DNA from 2 places in the Lysinibacillus sp. A4 genome. Region 2 is predicted to be linked to the other one. Evidence: predicted binding sites of a transcription regulator. Region 2 holds the regulator's gene; the other holds the start of a gene.
The links. The regulator NrdR, encoded in region 2, represses ribonucleotide reductase genes. The targets are predictions, from matches to a motif close to AACACNATATATNGTGTT.
Positions count from the first base shown of each region.

Region 1: a site for NrdR is predicted at 1,570-1,587, ahead of NY607_RS22120 (vitamin B12-dependent ribonucleotide reductase). Genes of this name have one in related genera too.

Region 1 is NZ_JANWTB010000015.1:50,337-55,672, reverse strand. It holds gene NY607_RS22120 (vitamin B12-dependent ribonucleotide reductase) at 1-1,510, opposite strand, end outside; gene NY607_RS22115 (lipoate--protein ligase family protein) at 1,711-2,541, opposite strand; gene NY607_RS22110 (rhodanese-like domain-containing protein) at 2,754-3,140, shown strand; glycine riboswitch at 3,705-3,781, shown strand; gene NY607_RS22105 (amino acid permease) at 3,947-5,284, shown strand; gene NY607_RS22100 (glutaminase) at 5,318-5,336, opposite strand, start outside.
Region 2 is NZ_JANWTB010000003.1:435,383-440,718, forward strand. It holds gene NY607_RS07600 (replication initiation and membrane attachment family protein) at 1-1,063, opposite strand, end outside; gene nrdR (transcriptional regulator NrdR) at 1,080-1,550, opposite strand; gene NY607_RS07610 (glyceraldehyde-3-phosphate dehydrogenase) at 1,738-2,760, opposite strand; gene coaE (dephospho-CoA kinase) at 2,967-3,560, opposite strand; gene mutM (bifunctional DNA-formamidopyrimidine glycosylase/DNA-(apurinic or apyrimidinic site) lyase) at 3,574-4,446, opposite strand; gene polA (DNA polymerase I) at 4,459-5,336, opposite strand, start outside.

The DNA of each region.
Region 1 (5,336 bases), on a different contig from region 2:
TATTCGCAAACTGTGCTAAATTCACAGCAGCTAAGTTACACACAGAATATGGTGCAAGTGGTTGCTCGCCACATGGGTTCGTCGCTACAACACTTTGACCGTATGCCTTTGCATTTGTCATGTCATTGGCGTTGTCAATGAAGAAAATACCTGGCTCTGCTGAGTATGTTGCACATACATTAATTAAATTCCATAACTCTTTTGCTTTAATTGTACGGTATGTGCGGACTTTATAGCCCATTTTCTCCCATTCACGAACATCACCAACTTCATGCCATTTCGTGTTGTAAACGCTCATTTCTTCCTTTGTATATTCTTCAACAGCTGGGAAACGAAGCTCGAAGTCAGCATCTTTTTCAACTGCTTCCATAAATTCTTTTGTTAATGTCACAGAAATGTTGGCACCTGTTAAAAACTCTGGGTTATGAACAGTGTACGTGCCACCATCACGTAATTTATTTTCAGCCTCACGAATGATCGCTGTATCAAATCCACCTAAGCCTTCAATGTTTTTATAATTCACGATGCCTTGATACATCGCTTCTTCTTGCATAGAAAGTGGCTTGAAGTTTAATTTTTCTTTGGCTAGACGGATGATTGTTTCATCCGTTGTATTTTCGATCAGGTAACGCAGAATACGTGGATTTTGCATTTTGGAAATAATAAACTCCACAATATCTGGATGCCAATCTGCTAGCATAATCATTTGTGCGCCACGACGTGATCCACCTTGCTCCACAAGATGTGTCAATTTAGCAATGTCATCTAACCAGGATACAGAACCAGATGATTTACCGTTTACACCACGAGCTAATGTGTTACGTGGGCGTAATGTTGAACCATTTGTTCCAACACCTCCACCGCGGCTCATAATCTCCATAACTTGCTTACGGTGATCACTGATACCTTCACGAGAGTCAGCGACAAATGGCATCACGTAACAGTTAAAGAAGGTTACATCAGTTTCAGATCCAGCTCCATAAATCACTCGTCCAGCTGGAATGAATTTCAAGGATACTAATTGCTCATAAAATTTTTCAAACCATTCTTGGCGTTTTTCTGGTGTTTTTTCAACAGCGGCAAGGCCCGTTGCATTTCGTTTTGCAATTTGTTCATAATATATCTCAAGAGGCTTTTCTAGCACGTCAATTGAACGCGTAATCACACCCGTTTCTTGCTCTTGCGGATCGTCTAATGCGCTACGATAATCTTCTTCAATCAAAATCTCTGCTGTTTTTGTAGACATATCCAATTTTTGAATTGTCCCTAAACCACGTGCAGGAAATTTCGGATCAGCTTTTACCGTTAATACAACAAAGTCGCCGGCTTTCAATGTTTTCTTTTCTGTGTCTTTAAACGAATAGCGATCGATCATGACAAGTCTCGATACACCTTTGTGTGTAATATGCATATCAGATGTTACGGGATGTACCTGCGGGAATTGTTCAATATCTTTGTTTAACTGTTCAAATTGATTGTTTACTTCGGGTTGATGATTTGTGAGTACCATCGTTTTGCCTCCCTTATTTTCTTCATTACAAAATAAATACACAATATCTCGTGTTGTTAAACACTACATATTGTGTATATGTCTTTAAAAAAGATACTATATATAGTTTTTTAATTCAACTCTTGCTTTTTTTAATAGATTCAGAACTACTTGTTATGACTAGGATTGAACGTTAAAAAATATTTTTTTCATACCATTTTTTACTTTTTAAAGTTCCACTCATCTGAAGCATATTTTTTTTCTTCTAAAGCTTGGACATATTCTAATTGCTCCTCAGAAAGTGTAAATGGTTTTAATTCAATTTGCAACGATTTTGCAAAACCATCTCTAAAAGCTGTCACACATTGTTCAACTGTCACTGGCTCTTTTACAAGACTGTTGATGGCAACAGCCTTTTCTGGTAGCTTTCTACGCATACGATTCTTCGCTTCTTCACTGGAGAAATTAAATACGGATAATAATTTCTCTTGATCCAAATCTAATAAAATGGCGCCATGCTGTAAAATGACACCCTTTTGACGTGTTTGAGCACTTCCAGCTATTTTTTTCCCTTCTACGACAAGTTCATACCAACTTGGTGCATCAAAGCAAACAGCACTTTTTGGACTCTTCAGGTCCGCTCTTTTCTCCTCTGTATCAGGTACACTAAAATAGGCATCCATACCCAGGTTATGGAAACCTTGCAAAATTCCCTCACTTAACACACGATATGCCTCTGTCACAGATTCTGGCATATTCGGATAGCTTTCCGTCACAATGACACTATAAGTTAGCTCATGTTCATGTAGGACAGCTCGTCCACCAGTTGGTCGACGTACAAAACCTAAGCCTTGTTCACGCACAGCATCTAAATTAATATCTCTTTTAGCTTGTTGAAAATAACCAATGGATAATGTCGCAGGCTCCCACTCGTAGAAACGAATTACTGGTGGAATTAACCCCTCACTATGCCAATCAAGTAAGGCTTCATCTAGTGCCATATTAAAAGAAGGACTACATTTCCCTGAATTTAAAAAATACCAAGTTGTCATATGCTCATCTCCTACAAATATAAAATGATCCATCAGGCCCCACCTGTGGGTCAACTTTAACGAATAGTATACTACAGTTCAAATTGCGAACGATTGCTTGTGTAACGAAAAAAGCGATTTCGCTACAACCTAGTTAATTTTATCAAACTCATTGGACTATCGCTAGCGCATCTTTTATAATAATAGAGAAGATAGAAAGGGGTAAGAAAATCTTGGACATACTTATCACAATCGGTGTCGTTTTAGTAGTCACAATTGCATATATCGGAATTAATGCACTACGACTCAAAAAAGCCGTAACCAACCTAACACAAGAGCAATTCATAGAAGGCTATCGTAAAGCCCAGCTGATCGATGTTCGTGAGCAAAAAGAATTTGATGCTGGTCACATTCTTGGTGCACGAAATGTTCCTTCGACAACACTACGTCAACGTTATAAAGAAATTCGCCCAGATTTACCAGTATATCTATACTGTCAAAATACAGGCCGTAGCTCACGTGCTGCACTATTTCTTAAAAAACGTGGGTACAACCAAATTTACCAACTTCAAGGTGGTTTCAAAACTTGGACAGGTAAAATAAAAGCAAAAAAATATTAATGCTCTCATCAGAAAAAGTCGTCTCAAAGTACTATGAGACGACTTCTTTTTTAAAAAATTCAGAGTTTCTACTATATTATATCTATTTCAAATGATGCTGTACGAGCTTCATGTCATTAAATTAAAAAAGTAAAGCAACAAAACGCATTATAATCCCCTTTTTGATACAAAGTCTACTTTGAACGAGTTCGCTACTTGAGTCGGGTCCTCATAAAAATGAGCGCTTCGTCCACTTTTTTGAGCGTCCTTTTCATTTGTTTGAGCACTTCCACACTCTTTTGGAGCGGTTTTCACTTATGTTTGAGCACTTCGACAGCTATGTTGAGCAATCTTCCAATAATCCATCTCATATTAAAAACCCCTTCACGAAACACTTTGTATGACCAAAAATACTATTTTTCGTTAGAGATATGCCTGTTACGAACCCCATTCTTCTATTTTTCTGAAAATAGTCAAAATTTATTGTTGAATAATTTTAGAAGCACTGTTAGGATGTATAATATCTTACAATAATAATTGATTATCAAGTTAATAAGCTATGAATGCTATGGATCAAACTATAGCAGGAGCAGTTCTGGAGAGAGCGCACATTGCGTCGCCGAAGGGTTCACTATCTCAGGCAAAAGGACAGAGGAGTAATACAGCTTTTATAAGCGATGCTACATAAAATATTTAACCTATTTCATGTAGACATCTGTGAGTAAATGATATTTGTTATTCTGACGTTTTTCCGAGACTAGTGTCACAACTAGTCTCTTTTTATTTTTCCAGTCATAGTTTTTTATGCATCTTTGAGGGGGATTAACGTGGAACAGCAACAATTAAAACGAGATTTAAAAAATCGCCATGTGCAGCTTATTGCCATTGGCGGAACAATTGGGACTGGTTTATTTTTAGGCTCTGGAAAAGCCATTGCCTTAGCAGGGCCTTCGATCATCCTAGCCTACTTAATTGTGGGGACAGCGCTATTTTTTGTGATGCGTGCCTTAGGTGAATTGTTACTATCCAACGCAGGCTACACTTCATTTACGGATTTTGCATCCGAGTACATAGGGCCTTGGGCAGGTTATGTAACAGGTTGGACATACTGGTTCTGTTGGATTATGACCGCAATGGCAGACATTATTGCGGTGGGGGTTTATACACAATATTGGTTTGATCTCCCACAATGGGTGCCAGCCATTGGTTGCCTTGTATTGTTATTACTACTAAATCTATTAACCGTTAAGCTTTTTGGTGAGCTAGAATTTTGGTTCGCTATTATTAAAGTTATTACGATTGTCGCACTTATTATTATTGGTCTTATTATGTTAGTAACTGGCTTTCAAACTAGCTCAGGGACCGTATCAGTTGAAAATCTGTGGGCACATGGAGGCATGTTCCCAAATGGTATATACGGCTTTTTAATGGCCTTCCAAATGGTAGTCTTTGCATTTGTTGGAGTGGAATTAGTGGGGGTTTCAGCAGCTGAAACCGCAGATCCTCAAAAAAATATTCCTTCTGCCATTAATAAAATTCCATTTCGCATTTTGCTTTTCTATGTAGGGGCATTATTTGTCATTTTATGTATTAACCCATGGTATGAAATGTCTGCTTCAAGCAGTCCCTTTGTCCAAGTGTTTACATTAGCAGGTATCCCGATTGCTGCTGGTATTATAAATTTTGTTGTGCTTACTTCAGCGGCTTCAGCAGGTAACAGTGGGTTATTCTCCACAAGTCGGATGCTCTATAATCTTGGTAACAATAAACAGGCGTCTGCAGCATTCGCAAAACTCAACAGAAACAGTGTGCCAAGTAATGCTCTCGTTATTTCTGCTATTGTTGTATCAGTTGGTGCTCTGTTAAGTAAGTTGATGCCAGAGAATGCCTTTAGTGTTGTGACGACAATCAGTGCAATTTGTTTTATATGGGTGTGGAGCATTATCATCATTTCTCACATCATCTACAAACGAAAAAAACGTGCTTTACATGAAGCTTCCATCTTCAAAGCACCACTGACTCCTTTTATCAACTACGTCGTGCTTGCGTTTTTCGCCTTTTTATTAATGGTGATGTTTATTTCTGAGGCTACGCGTACAGCACTGCTGTTAACACCAATTTGGTTTATCGCTTTATTTATTATTTATAAAATGAAAAAAAGATGACTTCAGACTAAGCGCTGAAATCATCTTCACTTATTAAAAAATAGTCATATCC
Region 2 (5,336 bases):
GGAGCTTCATATCTGTTGTTAGCATAACGTATTCTAACAATGCATTAACCACTCCAATTGGCATGCCATGTTGAACGATTAAATTTTCTGCAAGTTGGACTGAGGTTTGTAATGGTTCTTTACCATTATTTATATCTCTTAAAACTTGGACAGGCGCCGTTGTTTCTAAATAGTGTTGAAGTTCCTGATCCTTGGTTTTTTGTCCCGCTTCTGCTACTGGTAGAGGATCGGTGACACGGGCAAGTTTTGGCGGCTCCTTGGATACGGTTAATTTATAAAAATCAGCAGCAGCCTTTCGTAAACGTTCCTGAGAAATGCCTAAATCATCATCTAAAGCAAGTATGACTACTTTTTGCATATCAAGGGCTGTTAAATGATATAAAAATGCCAACTTGGCTATAGCTTCACGCACTTCAAATGTCAACAAATTGGAAGGTACCAATTGCTCTGACAAACCGGCTTGCAATAAATCAAAATCGAATTGCTCCAAATAAAATGGATACACTTTTTGTTTATCCTTAGGACTCGTATCCACTTGTAAATCTGATGGAATATTGGCATGAACAGGCTTGTAGACATCAATAAAAGCACGAGATACATCCTTAAACGCCGTGTCCTTTACAGGTGACATAAAGCGCTGACGTAAGTTGCGATAAGCCTGCTCTCCAATTTTACTAAACAAAAACATCGACAGTAGCGGGTCTTTCATAAAGCTATCTGCATCTAATGGGCGCTGTAGCTCATATAAAAAACTACGCTCACCAGCATTTTCTTTTTTCCATGTACGCAGCAAACCAATAGCTTCTAAAGCAATACGAGCCTCAAACACTTTACCAATTGGTAGCCCTAGCACATTCATTAAATAATAATGTGTCATTTGCTGCTTTGGCATTTGCTCTGCTTCTGCCCATAATGTTAAATAGAGGCTAACTGGCTCTGATCCCGTTAATGGTTGATAAAATAATGTAACTAATTGACGCTCTTGTGTAGAAAATGCATGAGGTAGACGAATGTCGAAAGGATCGCCAGGCTGCAATTCCTTATATAAATGAATCAACGGCATTCATCCTCTCTGTTTGCTATGATTTCTTCTCCGTTTGACGTTGAATAATGTCCTTTATTTCTTCAATAAAGACATTGATATCTTTAAACTGACGGTAGACCGACGCAAAACGCACATAGGCAACCTCATCAATTTTGGCTAAGCGGTCCATGACCATTTCGCCAACATCTTCTGAGCGTACTTCCGAATTTCCAATACGACGAAGATCTTTTTCAATGGACAGAACAAGTTCCTCCAGCACATCAAGTGCCACTGGACGTTTTTCACAAGCACGAATAAGCCCACGAAGCACCTTCTCACGGCTAAACTCTTCTCGTGAACCTTCTTTTTTCACAACGACTAATGGTGTCTCTTCAATTTTTTCAAACGTTGTAAAACGGAAGCCACATGACTCACATTCACGACGTCTACGAATTTCTTTATTATCATCTACTGGCCTCGAATCCACAACACGCGTTCCGTTAAATTGGCAAGATGGACATCTCATATAATTACTCTCCTGGTTTACAACAATTTAATATATCTATTATAACAAATTTCCTACATGTAAGAAAAGTGCATTCACGTTTGTGAGCTCATGATAAATCTAAAGCACCTGAAGTACAAGAAAAGTTTCTGTAAAAAAAGAGCACATTGAAACCTTTTCGATTTCAATGTGCTCTCTATAGAAATTATTACGCGTTTACCGTTTCTAAAGCATTTGCCACTTTTTTTACAAGGTCAACAACGCGTGCAGAGTAGCCCCACTCGTTATCATACCAAGCAAGTACTTTTACTTTGCGGTTGCCTAACACCATTGTAGAAAGTCCATCAACTGTTGAAGAATAAGTTGTTGTATTGTAATCAGAAGATACTAATGGCTCAACAGAGAAATTAAGGATACCCTTCATTGGACCTTCTGTTGCCGCTTTTACAAATGCTGCATTGACTGCATCAACTGTTACATCTGTATTTAAATCTACTACAAGATCAACTAAAGATACGTTTGGTGTTGGAACACGAAGTGCCATACCATGAATTTTACCTTCTAATTCAGGTAAAACTAATTTTAATGCTTTCGCTGCACCTGTAGATGTTGGGATAATGGATTGGGCGCATCCACGTGCACGACGTAAATCTTTATGCGGATTGTCTAAGTTCTTTTGGTCATTTGTATAAGCATGAACTGTTGTCATTAAACCATTCTCAATACCAAATGTGTCATTCAATACTTTTGCTACTGGCGCTAAGCAGTTTGTTGTACAAGAAGCATTTGAAATAACATCATGTTTAGCAATATCCAATTTGTCATCATTTACACCTAAAACAATTGTTACATCTTCGTTTTTACCCGGTGCTGTTAAGATTACTTTTTTCGCGCCAGCTGCTAAGTGCATAGCTGCTTTATCACGCTCATTAAATTTTCCTGTAGCTTCAATAACGATATCTACACCCATTGTAGACCAAGGTAATTTTAAAGGATCACGTTCACTAATAATTTGAACACGTTTACCATTTACAACTAAAGCATCGCCTGCTGGTTCTACCGTACCTTCAAATGTTCCGTGATTTGTGTCATACTTAATCAAATGTGCTAACGTTTCTGCAGGATAGCTTGCGTTAATTGCAACGATGTTTAAATCTTGTTGTACGATAGCCTGGCGGAAAACCATACGTCCGATACGCCCGAAACCATTAATAGCAATTGATACTGTCATTTATAATATCCTCCTGTGAGTACATACTCAGATTAATTAATTATATACTTTATGGTGATTAGTATAACACAATTTTAAAAAAGATGAACATTATATATTGAGAATATAAAAGTTCTTATTTTCTGAAAAATTATTCTTTATTATGGAGTTTCCCCATAAAAAAATGCGTAGCAAGATCGGCTTGCTACGCATCATAGAAGAACTCATTAAATAACATCCCAATAATGCAGGATTTTTTTTAATTGTTCTGCTGTACTTTCTATATTTTCGTTATTATAAATGACCGCATGTGCACCCTTTTCTTTGACAGACATCGGCAGTTGAGAGTGCATACGTGCCAATGCATCTTCTTTAGTTAAATTATTTCGTTCCATTAAACGTCGAAGCTGAACTTCTTCACTGACCGATACCACAATGATACGTTCCACAAAATGTTGAAGCTTACTCTCAAATAACAAAGGAATGTCCATCACAACATGTTCATGTCCTGCTTCTAAATAGGCATCACGCTGACGTAACATTTCTTTTCTGATTGCTGGATGCATGATATCATTTAACGTTTTGCGTTTGGCAGGCTCATGGAATATGATATCACCCAGCATAGTTCGATTTAAATTGCCGTCCTCAAGCAAGATAGCTTGTCCAAAACTTTCAGCAATCAAAGCTAATGTCTCTGTTCCAGGTTCTACGACATCTCGTGCTACGACATCTGCATCAACAATCGGTAAACCCAGTTCGCTCATCATTTTAGCTACTGTACTTTTTCCACTTGCAATACTTCCTGTAAGTCCGATAATCATTGCTAAATCCCCTTTAATGTTGACAATTTGGGCAATAGACAGAGGTGCGCCCTCCAATTGTCATTTGACTTGTTGCCGTTTCACATGCTGGACATACCTTTTTCCCATACATTTTTAATCGATTCTGCATACTCCCTGCTTCCCCATTAATATTCCGATAATCAGAAATAGTTGAACCACCCGCTTCAATGCTTTGACGTAGGACGGCAACAATCTCCTCAAATAATGCTCGCTTCCGCTTTTCACTAATGCGGCTCATTTTGCGTGCAGGGTGAATTTTCTGAGCAAACAATGCCTCTGTTGCATAAATATTGCCACAGCCCGAAATGACTTGCCCATCCATAATTACTTCTTTTACAGCTTTATTTTCATATTTCGGTAGCTTAGATTTTGTTATAAAAAATTCACATGCATGCTCATCAAATGGCTCTGGTGCCATTTTTGTCAATGGCGCATGATCTTCAATTTTTGTCAGAAAACGAAGTTCACCGAAGCGACGAATATCTGAATAAATCAAGTATCCTCCATCTGCCATTTCAAATGTCGCATGGATATGCTTTTGAAATTTCGCCTCATTGATTTCTTCGGGGGAATTCACAACAAACCAAGCACCTGTCATCCCTAAGTGACTAACAAGAACATATAGAACATCATCCTTCATCAAATGAAAGAAAATATATTTTGCTCGTCGTTCAATTTTGGTAATGGTCATCTGGGACAAAGTACTTTCAAATGCATCAGGCTCTGCTTGTTTGACAATACATTGTTTACCCTCACTAAAAGAGAAATGTACTCGTTCGGAAAGCTGAACCTGTTGAATGGTACGTCCTTCAACTGTTGGCTTCAATGCCTGGACGACACCCTCTACCTCTGGTAATTCAGGCATTTGAATCCCTCCTTATTTTGCCTCGTACCAAGTTGAGCCATTGTTAAAATCTACTTTAAGCGGTACAGCAAGCTCAATAGCGTTCTCCATGACTTCTGGTACTATTTTTTCTAGCAAGGCAATCTCTTCCTTTGGTGCCTCAAAGATTAGTTCATCATGCACTTGAAGCAGCAGTTTTGCCTGCATCTTTTCTTTTTTCAATCGAGCATCCATATCAATCATTGCCTTTTTAATGATATCCGCTGCACTACCTTGAATTGGCGTATTCATCGCCGTACGCTCAGCAAAGCTTCTTAAATTAAAGTTTGAACTTGTAATATCCGGTAAATAACGGCGTCTATTTAATATCGTTGTCACATAACCATTAAATTTCGCATTTTGTACAATGTCATCCATGTACTGTTTTACACCAGGGAAACTTGCGAAATACTTTTCAATAAAATTAGCTGCTTCCTTACGCGTAATATCTAAGTTTTGGGATAGACCATAATCACTAATACCGTAGACTATTCCAAAGTTAACAGCTTTCGCTGCGCGACGCATATTACTATCTACCTTATCTTCTGACACATGAAATACATCCATAGCTGTACGTGTATGAACGTCCATTCCTTCACGGAAAGCCTCAACAAGGTTTTGATCTTCTGACATATGTGCAAGAACGCGTAATTCAATTTGCGAATAGTCAGCAGAAAATAATATCCAATCCTCTTTTGAAGGTACAAAGGCTTGACGAATTTTGCGGCCCTCCTCTAAACGAATTGGGATGTTTTGTAAATTTGGGTCTGTTGAGCTTAAACGCCCTGTTGCAGTTAAAGCTTGCTGGAAGCGCGTATGCACTTTACTATCTGATTCATGAATCTCCTTTAGTAAGCCTTCAATATATGTGG